2 linked regions of the Peterkaempfera bronchialis genome follow. The protein of the gene in region 2 interacts with the protein of the main gene of each other region in a pairwise test. Links are inferred from orthologs where the notes say so. Each region holds a gene or a part of one and is shown on either strand. Other genes may lie near its edges.

Evidence for each region.
Region 1: the proteins of C7M71_RS03995 (region 2) and panC interact in binary tests that used the Escherichia coli proteins (3 or more experiments, as listed by UniProt). The link is inferred for Peterkaempfera bronchialis from one-to-one orthologs.

The regions. Positions count from the first base shown.
Region 1 is NZ_CP031264.1:3,885,317-3,892,256, forward strand. Bases 1,486-4,476 are described here. They hold panC (pantoate--beta-alanine ligase), read left to right. Parts: upstream 1,486-2,546; coding sequence 2,547-3,407; downstream 3,408-4,476. Other genes in these bases: C7M71_RS17235 (Rossmann-like and DUF2520 domain-containing protein), read left to right, coding at 1,591-2,550; C7M71_RS17250 (L-aspartate oxidase), read left to right, coding at 3,988-4,476. In the rest of the region: C7M71_RS17225 (response regulator), read left to right, coding at 1-256; C7M71_RS17230 (threonine aldolase family protein), read right to left, coding at 285-1,439; more of C7M71_RS17250, read left to right, coding at 4,477-5,655; nadC (carboxylating nicotinate-nucleotide diphosphorylase), read left to right, coding at 5,694-6,629; C7M71_RS17260 (type III pantothenate kinase), read left to right, coding at 6,661-6,940. UniProt on the Escherichia coli protein: Catalyzes the condensation of pantoate with beta-alanine in an ATP-dependent reaction via a pantoyl-adenylate intermediate.
Region 2 is NZ_CP031264.1:908,486-915,411, forward strand. The notes cover bases 1,239-4,215. They hold C7M71_RS03995 (NUDIX hydrolase), read left to right. Parts: upstream 1,239-2,439; coding sequence 2,440-2,991; downstream 2,992-4,215. Other genes in these bases: C7M71_RS03985 (serine hydrolase domain-containing protein), read right to left, coding at 1,239-1,788; C7M71_RS32500 (NUDIX hydrolase), read right to left, coding at 1,839-2,330; C7M71_RS04000 (TetR/AcrR family transcriptional regulator), read left to right, coding at 3,041-3,784; C7M71_RS30495 (hypothetical protein), read left to right, coding at 3,824-4,215. Outside these bases: C7M71_RS03975 (DNA-binding response regulator), read left to right, coding at 1-96; C7M71_RS03980 (GNAT family N-acetyltransferase), read right to left, coding at 113-616; more of C7M71_RS03985, read right to left, coding at 631-1,238; more of C7M71_RS30495, read left to right, coding at 4,216-5,365; C7M71_RS32505 (HAD-IC family P-type ATPase), read right to left, coding at 5,247-6,926.

The sequences.
Region 1 (6,940 bases), 3.0 Mb from region 2 along the record:
CGATGTGCTGCCCGGCCCGCACAGCCCCGCCGACGCCCCCGCCCTGGCCCGGCTCACCGAGCGGGAGCGGGAGGTCTTCCTGCTGGTCGCGCAGGGCCTGTCCAACGGGGAGATCGCCGCCCGGCTGACCCTCTCCGAGGCCACGGTGAAGACCCATGTCGGCCGCATCCTCGCCAAGCTGGGGCTGCGCGACCGGGTGCAGGCCGTGGTACTCGCCTATGAGACCGGTCTGGTCCGGGCCGGCGGCCCCGTCTGACGCGGGGCCGCCACCGGGCGGTCCGGGGTCACCGGGGCAGCCGCTCCAGCAGCTCCGCCGCAGCCTCGGCGACCTCCTCGGGCGACCACTCCAGCGCGCTCGCCGCCACCGTCACCTCGGTCATCGACAGCCCCGGCAGCAGCGACTCCCGCCAGCCGCCGAAGAGCGCCCGCCCGGTCTCCTCCGCCAGCTGCGTCCCGGCCGCGTTCAGCGCCTCGGCCGAGTGCGGCAGCCACAGCTGGAACTGGTGGGTGTGCGGCGGCTCCGGGTGCACCCTGGCCCCGGGCGCCTCGGAGAACGCCTTGGACAGTGCCGCCGCGACCACCTTGGCGTGCGCGACGTACTCCGGCAGCCGGGGCAGTTCCCGCTCCAGCCCCAGCAGCGCGGCCAGCACCGCCGGCCACTGCTGGAACAGCTGGCCGCCGTAGCGGTGGCGCCAGGCCCGGCACTGCGCGGCGACCTCGGTCGAGCAGGCGACCGCCGCACCCGACAGGCCGCCCAGCGACTTGTAGAACGACACATAGACCGAGTCCGCGAGCCCGGCCACCTCGGCCAGCGTCCGCCCGAAGTGGCCGGGGGACTCCCACAGCCGCGCCCCGTCGAAGTGGACCACCGCCTCCCGCTCGCGCGCCGCGTCCACCGCCCCGCACAGCCCCTCCCAGGACGGCAGCACAAAGCCGGCGTCCCGCAGCGGCAGCTCCAGCATCAGCGTCCCGAACGGCTCGTCCAGCCCCCGCACCTCCGCCGCCGTCGGCAGCCGTGGCGCGGTCGTCGGCCAGATGCTGCGCAGCCCGCTCAGCGCCGAGTACGCCTGCCGCTCATGCACCTCCGGGTGGGCCAGCGGGTGCATCGCCACCGTGCGGCTGCCGGTGCGCTCCGCCCAGCAGCGCAGGACCACCTGCTGCGCCATGGTGCCGGTGGGGAAGAAGACCGCGTCCTCGAAGCCCAGCAGCTCCGCCGTGCGCTGCTCCAGCCGGGCCACCGGCCCGTCGCCGTAGACGTCCGGCAGACCGTCCAGGCCGTCCAGACCGTCCAGACCGTCAACGCCGTCCGGGCCGAACAGCTCGCCGCCCGCGCCCGCCAGCTCCGCCAGCCGCTCCCGCATGGTCTGCGGCCGTCCCTGCGACAACACCTTGGCGCAGCCGCGCAGCAGCGCGGCCCGCCTCTTCCGCTCCTCGTCCATGGCGGGATCATGCCTCACCCGGGGAGCCGGGCGGGCCGTGTGCGCCCCGCCACAGGTGGGCGGGGTGGCCGTGAGGCGGTACTTCCGTACCATGGCGGGGTACGTCCGGTACCCGAAGAGGACTGGAACGGATGAAGGTCGGATCAGAGCCGTGAACCAACCCGACGACGGGGTGAACCCCGCAGGGCTGCCCGATTTCGAGTTCGGCGACCCCACCGACCCCGGCAACCGGCCCGCCCGGCTGGCCGTGGGCGTGGTCGGCACCGGGCGGGTGGGCCCGGCGCTCGGTGCCGCGCTGCAACTCGCCGGCCACCGGGTGGTGGCCGCCTCCGGGGTCTCCGCCGCCTCCCGGCGCCGCGCCGAGAACCTGCTGCCCGGCGTCCGCCTGGTGACGCCCCCTCAGGTGCTGGCCGCCGCCGACCTGGTGCTGCTCACCGTCCCCGATGACGCGCTGGCCGACCTGGCGGCGGGCCTGGCCGCCACCGGCGCGGTGCGGCCCGGGCAGATCCTGGTGCACACCTCGGGCGCCCACGGGGTCGCCGTACTGGAGCCCGTCCTCCGGGTCGGCGCCCTGCCGCTGGCCCTGCACCCGGCGATGACCTTCACCGGCACCTCGGTGGACGTGGCCCGGCTGGCCGGCTGCCCGTTCGGAGTGACCGCCCCGGAGGAGCTGCGGCCGGTGGCCGAGGCGCTGGTGGTGGAGATGGGCGGCGAGCCCGAGTGGGTGCCGGAGGAGGTCCGGCCGCTCTACCACACGGCGCTCGCCCATGGCGCCAACCACCTGGTCACCCTGGTCGCCCAGGCCCAGGAGCTGCTGCGCGCCGCCGGGGTCGCCGAGCCCGGCCGGATGCTGGGCCCGCTGCTCGGCGCCGCCCTGGACAACGCCCTGCGCAGCGGCGACGGAGCGCTCACCGGCCCGGTGGCGCGCGGCGACGCGGGCACCGTACGGCAGCACCTTGACCAGCTGCGCCGGGTCTCGCCGCAGGCGCTGGAGGCGTACCGGGCGATGGCGCGGGCCACCGCCGACCGCGCGCTGGCCACCGGGATGCTCCGCGCGGACGCGGCGGAGGCGCTGCTCGGGGTGCTGGCCGACGACCGGAAGGACGCATGATGGCGGAGCTGCTGCACACCGGCCGGGAGCTGCGGAAGCGGCTGGCGGCGAGTGACGGCGAGCGCGGCGTGGTGATGACCATGGGCGCCCTGCACCGGGGGCATGCCGCGCTGATCCGGGCCGCCCGGGAGCGGGTCGGCGCCGCCGGGACCGTGGTGGTCACCGTCTTCGTCAACCCGTTGCAGTTCGGCCCCGGCGAGGACCTGGACCGCTATCCGCGCACCCTGGACGCCGATGTGGAGCTCGCCGAGGCGGCGGGCGCCGACATCGTCTTCGCCCCCGCCGTCGAGGAGGTCTACCCGGGCGGCGAGCCGCAGGTGCGGATCGCGGCCGGTCCGATGGGGGAGCGGTACGAGGGCGCCTCCCGGCCCGGCCACTTCGACGGGGTGTGCACGGTGGTGGCCAAGCTGCTGCACCTCATCCGGCCCGATCTGGCCTGGTTCGGCGAGAAGGACGCCCAGCAACTGGCGGTGATCCGCCGGATGGCCGTCGACCTCAACTTCCCGGTGGAGATCGTCGGGGTGCCCACCGTCCGGGAGAGCGACCAGGTCGCGCTCTCCAGCCGCAACCGCTATCTGTCGGCCGTGGAGCGGATCTCCGCCCGCGAGCTGTCGCGGGCGCTGCTCACCGGCGCTGCGGCGGCGCCCGGAGGACCGGCCGCCGTCCGGCGGGCGGCCCGCGCGGTGCTGGACGCCGCCGCCGAGGCGGCACCCCCGGTGGTGCTGGACTACCTCGCGCTGATCGACCCCGCCGACTTCACCGAGGCGGCCGACGACCACACCGGGGAGGCCGTCCTGGCGGTCGCGGCCCGGGTGGGCGCCACCCGCCTGATCGACAACGTACGGATCCACTTCTAGAGCCACCCACGTCCAGAGCCACCCACGGCATGCACTCATCACTGGAGGCGTGACCCATGCTCCGCACCATGCTGAAGTCAAAGATCCACCGTGCCACGGTGACCCAGGCCGACCTGCACTACGTCGGCTCGGTCACCGTCGACCAGGATCTGCTGGACGCCGCCGACCTGCTGCCCGGCGAGCTGGTCCACATCGTCGACATCGACAACGGCGCCCGGCTGGAGACGTACACCATCGCCGGTCCGCGCGGCAGCGGGGTGATCGGGATCAACGGCGCCGCCGCGCGGCTGGTGCACCCCGGCGACCTGGTGATCCTCATCGGGTACGGGCAGATGCAGGACGCCGAGGCCCGCACCCACCGGCCCCGGGTCGTCTTCGTGGACGCGCAGAACCGCATCACGGGGACGGGCGGCGACCCCGCCGAGGCCGTCCCCGGCACCGGCACCGTACGCGGGGACACCCTCCGCACCGCCCCCGTTCACCTCCCGGCCCCCGGAAACCCCTCCGAGCCGGAGGCGTACGGTGACGTGGAACACGGCGCGGCCCGTACCGCCGCCCACTGACACGGAGCCGATCACCCATGCCTGCCACCCACCGACTGACCGCCCCGGCCCCCGGCTGGACCGCCACGACCGATGTGATCGTGGTCGGCTCCGGCGTGGCCGGCCTCACCGCGGCGCTCCGTGCCCGCGCCGCCGTCGGCCGGGTGATGGTGGTCACCAAGGCGATGCTCGACGACGGCTCGACCCGCTGGGCGCAGGGCGGGATCGCCGCCGCCCTCGGCGAGGGCGACACCCCCGAGCAGCACCTGGCCGACACCCTGGTCGCCGGCGCCGGAGTGTGCGACGAGGACGCCGTACGGGTCCTGGTCACCGAGGGCCCGGACGCGGTCCGCCGCCTGATCGCCACCGGCGCCGCCTTCGACACCGCCGTCGACGGCGAGATCCTGCTGACCCGTGAGGGCGGCCACCACCGCCGCCGGATCGCGCACGCGGGCGGGGACGCCACCGGCGCCGAGATATCCCGCGCCCTGGTCGCCGCCGTCCGCTCCGACCCCGCCATCGAGGTGGTCGAACACGCCCTGGTGCTGGACCTGCTCACCGACGCCGACGGCCACGCCGCCGGGATCACCCTGCATGTCATGGGCGAGGGGCAGCGCGACGGCGTGGGCGCGATCCTCGCCCGCGCGGTGGTGCTGGCCACCGGCGGCATGGGCCAGGTCTTCTCCGCCACCACCAACCCGGCCGTCTCCACCGGCGACGGCGTGGCGCTGGCGCTGCGCGCCGGGGCCGAGGTGGCGGACCTGGAGTTTGTGCAGTTCCACCCCACCGTGCTCTGGCTGGGCCCGGACGCCCACGGCCAGCAGCCGCTGGTCTCCGAGGCGGTCCGCGGCGAGGGCGCCCACCTGGTGGACGCGGACGGCGTCCGCTTCATGGTGGGGCAGCACGAGCTGGCCGAACTGGCGCCGCGCGACATCGTCGCCAAGGGCATCATGCGCCGGATGCGGGAGACCGGCGCCGCCCACATGTACCTGGACGGGCGGCACTTCGGTGCCGAGATGTGGGAGCAGCGCTTCCCCACCATCCTGGCCTCCTGCCGCTCGCATGGCATCGACCCGGTCACCGAGCTGATCCCGGTCGCCCCCGCCGCCCACCACGCCTCCGGCGGCGTCCGCACCGACCTGCGCGGCCGCACCACCGTGCCGGGGCTGTACGCCTGCGGCGAGGTGGCCTGCACCGGGGTGCACGGCGCCAACCGGCTGGCCTCCAACTCGCTGCTGGAGGGCCTGGTCTTCGCCGAGCGGATCACCGCCGACCTGGCCGCCCGGCAGGCGGCCGGCGACCTGCCCGAGCGGACCCCCGCCGCCTCCGGCACCCGGGCCGTACCGCTGCCGGCCCCCGAGGCCCGCGCGGAGGTCCAGCGGCTGATGACGGCCGGCGCGGGCGTGCTGCGCTCCGCCGCCTCCATGCGCGCCGCCGCCGACGGCCTGGCGGCGCTGGCCGCCCAGGCCCGCGACCACCTCGCCGAGGAGAAGCCCGCCGACCCCCGGGTGGAGACCTGGGAGGCGGCCAACCTCCACCTGGTCGCCACCGCCCTGGTGGGCGCCGCCGCACTGCGCGAGGAGACCCGGGGCTGCCACTGGCGGGAGGACTTCCCCGACCGGGACGACCTCCGCTGGCGCCGCCACCTCACCACCACCCTGGATGCCGCAACCGGCGCCCCCGTCACCGCCCTTGAGGAGCAGTGAGCACCGTGTCCCACGACCACCACTACGAAGAGCTGCCCATGGCCGGAGGCTGCGGCGAGGGCTGCGCCTGCGGTGAGGGCGAGGAGTACGAGAGCGGGCTGGACCCGGCGCTCGCCGAACTGCTCACCGAGGCCGGCCTGGACCCGGTCGAGGTGGAGGACATCGCCACCCTGGCGCTGGCCGAGGACCTGGCCGGCGGCGAGGACGTCACCTCCGCCGCCACCGTGCCGGCCGACGCCGAGGCCACCGGTGACTTCACCGCCCGCGCGGCCGGCATCGTGGCCGGGCTGCGGGTCGCCGAGGCCGTGATCTCGCTGGTGTGCGAGGACGAGTTCGAGGTCGAGCGGCACGCCGAGGACGGCGACCGGGTGGAGGCCGGCGAGGTGCTGCTCACCGTACGCGGCCGCACCCGGGCCCTGCTCACCGCCGAGCGCAGCGCGCTCAACCTGCTCTGCCACCTCTCCGGCGTCGCCACCGCCACCCGGGCCTGGGTCGACGCGGTCGAGGGGACCGGCGCGGAGGTCCGCGACACCCGCAAGACCACCCCGGGCCTGCGCGCCCTGGAGAAGTACGCGGTGCGCTGCGGCGGCGGCGTCAACCACCGGATGGCGCTCAGCGACGCCGCCCTGGTCAAGGACAACCACGTGGTGGCGGCCGGTGGCGTCGCCGAGGCGTTCCGCGCCGTCCGGGAGGCGTACCCGGAGCTGCCGGTGCAGGTGGAGGTGGACACCCTGGACCAGCTCCCGCCGGTGCTGGAGGCCGGGGCCGACCTGATCCTGCTGGACAACTTCACCGTCGACCAGCTGAAGGAGGCCGTCGCCCTGGTGGCCGGCCGCGCCCGGCTGGAGGCGTCCGGCGGGCTGACCCTGACCGACGCCCGCGAGGTGGCGCAGACCGGCGTGGACTACCTCGCCGTCGGTGCGCTCACCCACTCGTCGCCGATCCTGGACATCGGCCTGGACCTGCGCGCCTGACCCGCCCGCCCGACCTATCAGGACGGACCCCATGCTGCTCACCATCGATGTCGGCAACACCCACACCGTGCTCGGCCTCTTCGACGGCGAGGACATCGTCGAGCACTGGCGGGTCTCCACCGATCCCCGGCGCACCGCCGACGAGATGGCGGTGCTGATGCAGGGGCTGATGGGTGCTCACCCGGTGCTCGGCGAGGACGCGGTGGACGGTCTGGCGATCTGCTCGACCGTGCCGTCCGTGCTGCACGAGCTGCGGGAGGTGACCCGCCGCTACTACGGCGACGTCCCCTCCGTCCTCGTCGAGCCCGGGG
Region 2 (6,926 bases):
ACCCTGCGCCGCCGCATCCGGGTGCTGTGCGACCGGATCGGCGTCCGCACCCCGCTCCAGGCCGCCGTCTGGGCGGCCCGGCGCGGCCTCATCTGACGGTCACGACATCGCCCTACCCTCCGGTGCGCTGCCGTACCTCCACCCCGTACCGGCGGAACCCGCGCCCGAGGCAGTTCGGGAGCGCATGGGGGTGGTCCAGGTCCGAGGTGTGCAGCCGCACGCCCCGTACCGGGCCGCCCTGCGGGCGGAACTCCCAGGCCAGCCGGACGGCCAGGGTCAGCGTATGGCCGCCGAGGCCCTGGCCGACCCGCTCGGGCACCAGGCCGAAGGCGGTGAGTTCGGTACGGCCGTCCGGGCCCGCCGCCAACTCCACCAGCCCGACAGGCTCAGCCCCGTCCGCCACCAGCCACCGCCCGCGCAGCGGGTGCACCGGCCACTGCTCCCGGTCCGAGCCGGCGGGGCCGGGCCACCGGTGCGGTGCGGCCATCCGGTCCTGGAGGGTGCGTACCAGCGCCGCGTCCTCCGTCGGCCGCAGCCGTACCGACTCCACCGGCCGACCGGGCCGCAGCTGGTCGGGGGCGGTCATCCGCAGATGGGTGATCGTCTCTTCGAGCACGCGCTGAGCCTACGTCAATTCGCCCTGCCGACAAGGCAGTTGCGCACAGCATCGATCAGCGTCCGGGAGCGGATGTCACCGGTCACGCCGGGTTGCATGCCGTTGGTGACATAGCCGAAGCCAAGGCCCAGCTCCGGGTCGCCGAAGCCCAGCGAGCCGCCCCGGCCCGGGTGGCCGAAGGACGCGGGGGAGGCCATCGGCGAGGTGGGGCCGTGGCGGAAGAAGCCGTGCCCGAAGACGGTGGGGACCATCAGCACCCGGTCCGGCCCGGTGGAGGCCGGGCCCATCGCCTCCGCCAGCGCCGCCGCCCCGAACAGCGGGTCCTCGGCGGCGCCGGCCAGCGCGGCGTAGAAGCCGGCCACCGCGCGGGCGGTACCGATGCCGTTGGCGCCGGGGATCTCGGCCGCCCGGACGGCCGGGTCGTCCAGGTCCAGCGCCGGTTCGACGGAGCCGAACGCCCGCGCGGTGAGCGACGCCGGGTCCCGGTACGCCTCCCGTACCGACCGCTTGGTCCGCATCCGCAGCCCGCCCACCCGGGGCGCGGGCACCTCCAGCAGCCGCCCCACCCGGTGGCGCTCCGCCTCGGGCAGCCCGATCCACAACTCCAGGCCGAGCGGCCCGGCGATCTCCTCGGCGAACCAGCGGCCCACGCTGCGCCCGCTCACCCGGCGCACCACCTCCCCGACCAGCCAGCCGAAGGTGTACGGGTGGTAGCCGTGGGCGGTGCCGGGCTCCCAGGCGGGGGCCTGTGCCGCCACCGCCTCCACGGCGGGCTCCCAGGCCAGCACCTCGGCCACCCGCAGCGGGGTGTCCAGCGCGGGCAGCCCGGCCCGGTGGGAGAGCAGCCACCGCACCGGCACCCGCTCCTTGCCCGCGGCCTTGAACTCGGGCCAGTAGGTGCTCACCGGGGCGTCCAGGTCCAGTTGGCCGCGCTGGGTCAGCAGCAGCGCACAGGCGGCGGTGAGGCCCTTGGTCACCGAGCGCAGCGCCTGCGCGCTGCCCTCGCTCCACGGCACCCCCGGGGCGGCCTCGCCGCCCCACAGGTCCACGACCCTGCGGCCCCGCACCTGGAGCGCGAAGGCCGCGCCCACCTCGCCGTGATGGCTGAAGTTGCGGGCGAAAGCCTCCCGTACCGGCTGGTAGCCCTCGGCCACCTCACCCTGTATGTCCACCGCACACCTCCACCTCGGACACCGCGGGCCATTGTGCCCCGCCGCCGAAATCAGCGCCGCCGCTCCGCCAGCGCGCCGATCCGCCCGAACAGCTCCGCCCCCAGCACCCGCACGTCCAACGGCGTCTCCAGACCGGGCAGTTCCTCCGCCGTCACCCAGTGCAGCGGGTGCTCCGCCGGTCCGACCGGCCGGTCCGGGTGGTCGGCGACGGCGAGGTAGTGGTGGTCCACATGCACATGGGGCTCCGCCAGGTGGTTGTCCCCCCGCACCGGGATCTCCACCGTCCACCACGGCGGCGGCACCGCCCGGTGCGGGTAGCCGTCCGGCAGGGCGCAGCCGGGCGGGGCGAGGAACCGCGCGGTGAGCCCGGTCTCCTCGCGCAGCTCCCGTACGGCCGCCTCCGCCGGGGTCTCATCCGCCTCCACATGCCCGCCGGGGACCAGTACCCCGCCGAGCCGAGGATGCTCGATCATGCCCAGCCGCCAGCCTCCACCGATCCGGGCGAACAGATAGACACTGGCGGTGGCGTGCTTGACCGGCATGGGCGGCCCTCCGTGCGGCGGCGGTCTTCCGCGCCGACTCTTTCACGTCCCGGCTGTGCTGCGGCCGCCGAGGTGTCCGTGCGCTTCCAGGACTGAGAGGATTGCCCGTATGGACCCGGCCGAGGAGATCCTGGACATCGTCGACGAGCAGGACCGCGTGGTGGGCACCGCCCGGCGCGGCGAGGTGTACCGGCGGCGGCTGCTGCACCGCTGCGTCTTCATCCTCTGCCGCGACGCCGAGGACCGGATCTTTGTGCACCGCCGCACCGCGACCAAGCTCTTCTCACCGCTGATGTACGACCTCTTCGTCGGCGGTGTGGTGGGCGCCGGCGAGTCCTATGCGGAGGCGGCGGTGCGCGAGGCCGAGGAGGAGCTGGGCGTCTCCGGCATCCGGCCCGCCCACCTGTTCAAGTTCCTCTTCGAGTCCCCGGACCACTCCTGGTGGTGCGATGTCTACGAGGCCCGCTGGACCGGCCCGGTGCACCCGCAGGTCGAAGAGGTCGACTGGCACGCCTTCCTGACCGAGGACGAGGTCCGCGACCGCCTCACCCGCTGGCCGTTCGTCGCCGACGGTCTGGAGGCGTGGCGCCGCTACCAGGAGGTGGCCGGACCGCGTCCGCCGGGGGGTGCGGACGCGGTCCGGGACCGACAGGAAACTTAGCTGTGAACATGTCAATAAGTCAACCCAGCCGCCGGTTAGGGTGATCCCCATGGCCACCCGCACCAGCGCCCCCCGCCGCAGGCTCAGCGTGGACGAGCGCCGCGAGCAGTTAATCGAAGTCGCCCTCGACCTCTTCAGCCGCCGCTCGCCCGACGAGGTCTCCATCGACGACATAGCAACCGCCGCCGGCGCCTCCCGCCCGCTGGTCTACCACTACTTCCCCGGCAAGCAGAGCCTCTATGAATCGGCCCTCCGCCGCGCCGCCGACGAGCTCTCCCGCCGCTTCCACGAACCCCCCGAAGGCCCCCTCTCCGAGCGCCTGCACCGGGTGATGGGCCGCTACCTGGACTTCGTGGACGACCACGGCCCCGGCTTCGCCGCCCTGCTGCGCGGCGGCTCGGTCGCCGCCAGCCCGTGGACCGGCGCAGTGATCGACGAGGTCCGCCGCGCCGCCCACGACCAGATCCTCTCCCACCTGGCGATCGACGCCCCCGGCCCCCGGCTGCGCCTCACCGTCCGGACCTGGATCGCCACTGCGGAGATCACCGCCCTGGAGTGGCTGGCGGACCGCTCCATACCCCGCGAGGAACTCCAACTCCGGCTGGTCCAGGAGTTCGTGGCCGCCCTGACCGTCACCGTCTCGCACGACCCCGGTCTGCTCCCCGCCTTCCGGGACCTCCTCGCCGCGGAGTCCCCCACCGGCCCCACCGGCAGCCTCCTCGGGCAGCTGACCCGACTGCTCGCCGACCCCCAAGTCGCCGCCTCCGCCCGCCATCTGACGGCCGACCGCTGATCTGGTAGAACAGCCTCACCGATCGCGCGAGGGAGCACCATGCCAGGGAACGGTGACGCCACCAACCAAGTGACCGCAACCGTCGACGCGGTCTCCGAAGCCCTCCTCTCCGGACGGGGCTGGCTGCACCCCGCAGCCTCACTCACCACCCCCACCGGCCGCACCCCGCTCTTCTCCCCCGCGATCACCACCGACGAGCGCCACATCCTGCCCGGCACCGGCGCGGTCATCGGCTGGACCTCCACCGCCCAACCGCCCGCCCCCGTCGGCGCCGCCGCCGTCCGCCGCATCCTGGAACGCCTCGGCCCCGGCCCCGAACCCACCGCCGACGCCCTCCACCTCCCCGTCACCGCCGAGCCGGCCCCCGCCGACCCGCGCCCCGCCTTCCCCCGCTCACCACCCCACCGACCGCCCCGGCCCGCACCTGACCCCGGACACCCCGGCGTCCGGGTCCGCCTCGCCATCCCCGCGGTCTTCCACCCCCTGCTCGTCCCCGGCGACGCCGACGCCCTGGCCGCCCACCTCATCGAAACCGCCGAAGAGGTCCTGGCCGGCGCCCCCGGCACCGCCCGCCGCGACTGGGCCACCGTCACCGCCGCCACCACCGACGCCGCCCGCGCCGCCGGCACCTTCTTCGCCGGGCTCTGCCGACTCGACCTCGCCGGCCGCGAGAGCACCGCCTCCCTGGTCGCCGCCGTCATCCCGGCCGCCGAACCGCCCACCGAGGCCCGCGAGGTCGAACTCCCCTGCGGCCCGGCCACCGTACTCGTCGAAGCCCGCACCACCCCCGTACCCGCACAGCTCTCCACCGACGGCCGCCGCCGCCTCATCGGCACCGCCGCCGCCCTCGCACTGATCCCCCTGCCGGACACCCAGGTCCTCGCCCTCCAGCTGAGCACCCCCCACGAGCAGGACTGGGAGCTGTACGCCGCCGCCTTCGCGGGGATCCTCCACAGCATCGAAATCGCCTGGCCCGGCCCACCCCCACCCCCGAAGACCCCCAACCCACCAAGGGCACCCCGTCCGCATCCCCCCGCCGACTGGGACCCCTGGGGCGGCACCCCCACCACCCCCGAACCCCCCAACCCACCAAGGGCAAGGGCACCCCCGTCCACATCCCCCCGCCGACTGGGACCCCTGGAGCTAACCCCTCCGAGCAGACGGAGGCAGACAACCAGCAGCGGGGCCAGGGCACCGGACCCGAGAGCTTCGCCAGCCCACCCACCCCAGCCACGCACCCACAGACCTTCCCCCACGGGCGGAGGGTGGCGGACGGGGAGGGGTGGGGGGTCCCGGGCACCCAGGAGGATGCCGCCGGTTCCCCCGAAGCGAGGAACGAGCGCAGGGGGACACCGGCGAGCACCGGACGCCCGGGACCCCCCACCCCGGACCGGCCGACACCCGCACCAGCCCACACAACCCCAACCACAACCCCGCACCACGACCCGCAACAAACCACGCCTCACCCCCGCCGCAGCACCCGCCCACCCAACGCAGCCCCCACCGTCGCCACCACCGCACACCCCACCACCACGCCCCACCCCAGCGGCCCCAGAGCCGTGTTCCCGAAGAACCGGTTGACCCCCGGCACCTCCACCGCCGCGACAAGCGCCGCCGCCGAGACCGCACAGGTCGCCAGCACCAGCGGACTCCGCCACCGCCCGATCAACGTCTGCCCCAACTGCGCCCCGACCAACGCCGCAAGCCCCATGGTGGAAGCCCGCCGCCCACCCCTCGGCAGCACCCGGCTGACCCGCCCGACCTGCCAGGCCACCAGCGCCGCCGCCGCCGTGGCACTCCCTCGGACCGCCAGCACCCGCCCCACCTCAGGCCCGGTGAACCCCTGCACCGGCCCGCCGCCGTCCTCCTCCCCGTCCTCCTCCCCCGCACCGCGCGGCGTCAGCGCCACCGCCAGCGCGGGCAGCATGTCGGTGAGCATATTGACGACCAGCAGTTGACGGGTGCTCAGCGGAGCCCGCCCACTCACCGCCGTCCCCACCAGCGTGAACGCGATCTCACCCGCATTGCCGCCCACCAGGATCGCCACGGCGTCCCGTACGCTCGCCCACAGCGAGCGCCCCTCGGCCAGCGCATCGAGGATCAGCCTCGGATCGGGCGCGGTCAGCACCAGATCGGCCGCACTCCGCGCGGAACCGCTGCCCCGCCCTGCCACGGCGATCCCCACGTCGGCCCGACGGATGGCGGCGGCGTCATTGGTCCCGTCCCCCGTCATCGCCACCACCCGCCCGGCCCGCTGCAACTCCCGGACGATCCGCACCTTCTGCGTCGGCGACACCCGCGCGAAGACCCCCGCCGCGCACACCGCCTCGGCCCGCCGCTGCGGCGGCAGCTCCTCCAACTCGGCCCCGGTCAGCACCCGGTCGGCAAAGGGGATGCCGATGTCCGCCGCGACGGCCGCAGCGGTGACCGGATGGTCACCGGTGACCATCACCGGCCGGACCCCGGCCCGCACCAGCCCCGCCACCGAAGCGGGCGCAGCCGGACGCGGCGTATCCGCGATGCCCACAAACCCCAGCAGACAAGCCCCCCGCACCCGCTCCACCAACTCCTCCCCCTCCACCCCAACCCCAGCCCCCTCAACCCCAGCCCCCTCCACCCGCGCCACCGCCAGCACCCGCAACCCCCGCCCCGCCAGCGCCCGCACCCGCTCCCGGGCCCGCTGCCGCCTGACCTCGGTGAGCGGTACCGCCCGCCCACCCCGGTCCAGCACCTCGACACAGCGCTCCAGCACCGTCTCCGGCGCCCCCTTGACCGCGATGGCCAAGCGGCCGTCCCCCAGGGAGCCGATCGCCGCAGAGAAGCCACGCCCGGTCTCGAAGGGCAGCTCCCCGAGCAGCGTCCAGTCCGGCGCCACCTCATGGTCGAGCGCCGCCTCCGCCACCGCGCGGTCCGTCGCATGGGCAAGCCCCCTGGTCCCGTCCTGGAACGGCGGGCAGGCCCGGGCCGCAGTGCGCAGGATCTGCCGCCCCGTCCCGCCCCCGATCGGCACCGGACCATGCAGCGCAGCGGTCCGCACCAGCGACAGCCGCCCCTCCGTCAGGGTGCCCGTCTTGTCGAAGCAGACCGTGTCCACCCGGCCGAGCGCCTCCAGCGCCCGGGTGGACCGCACCAGCACGCCCAG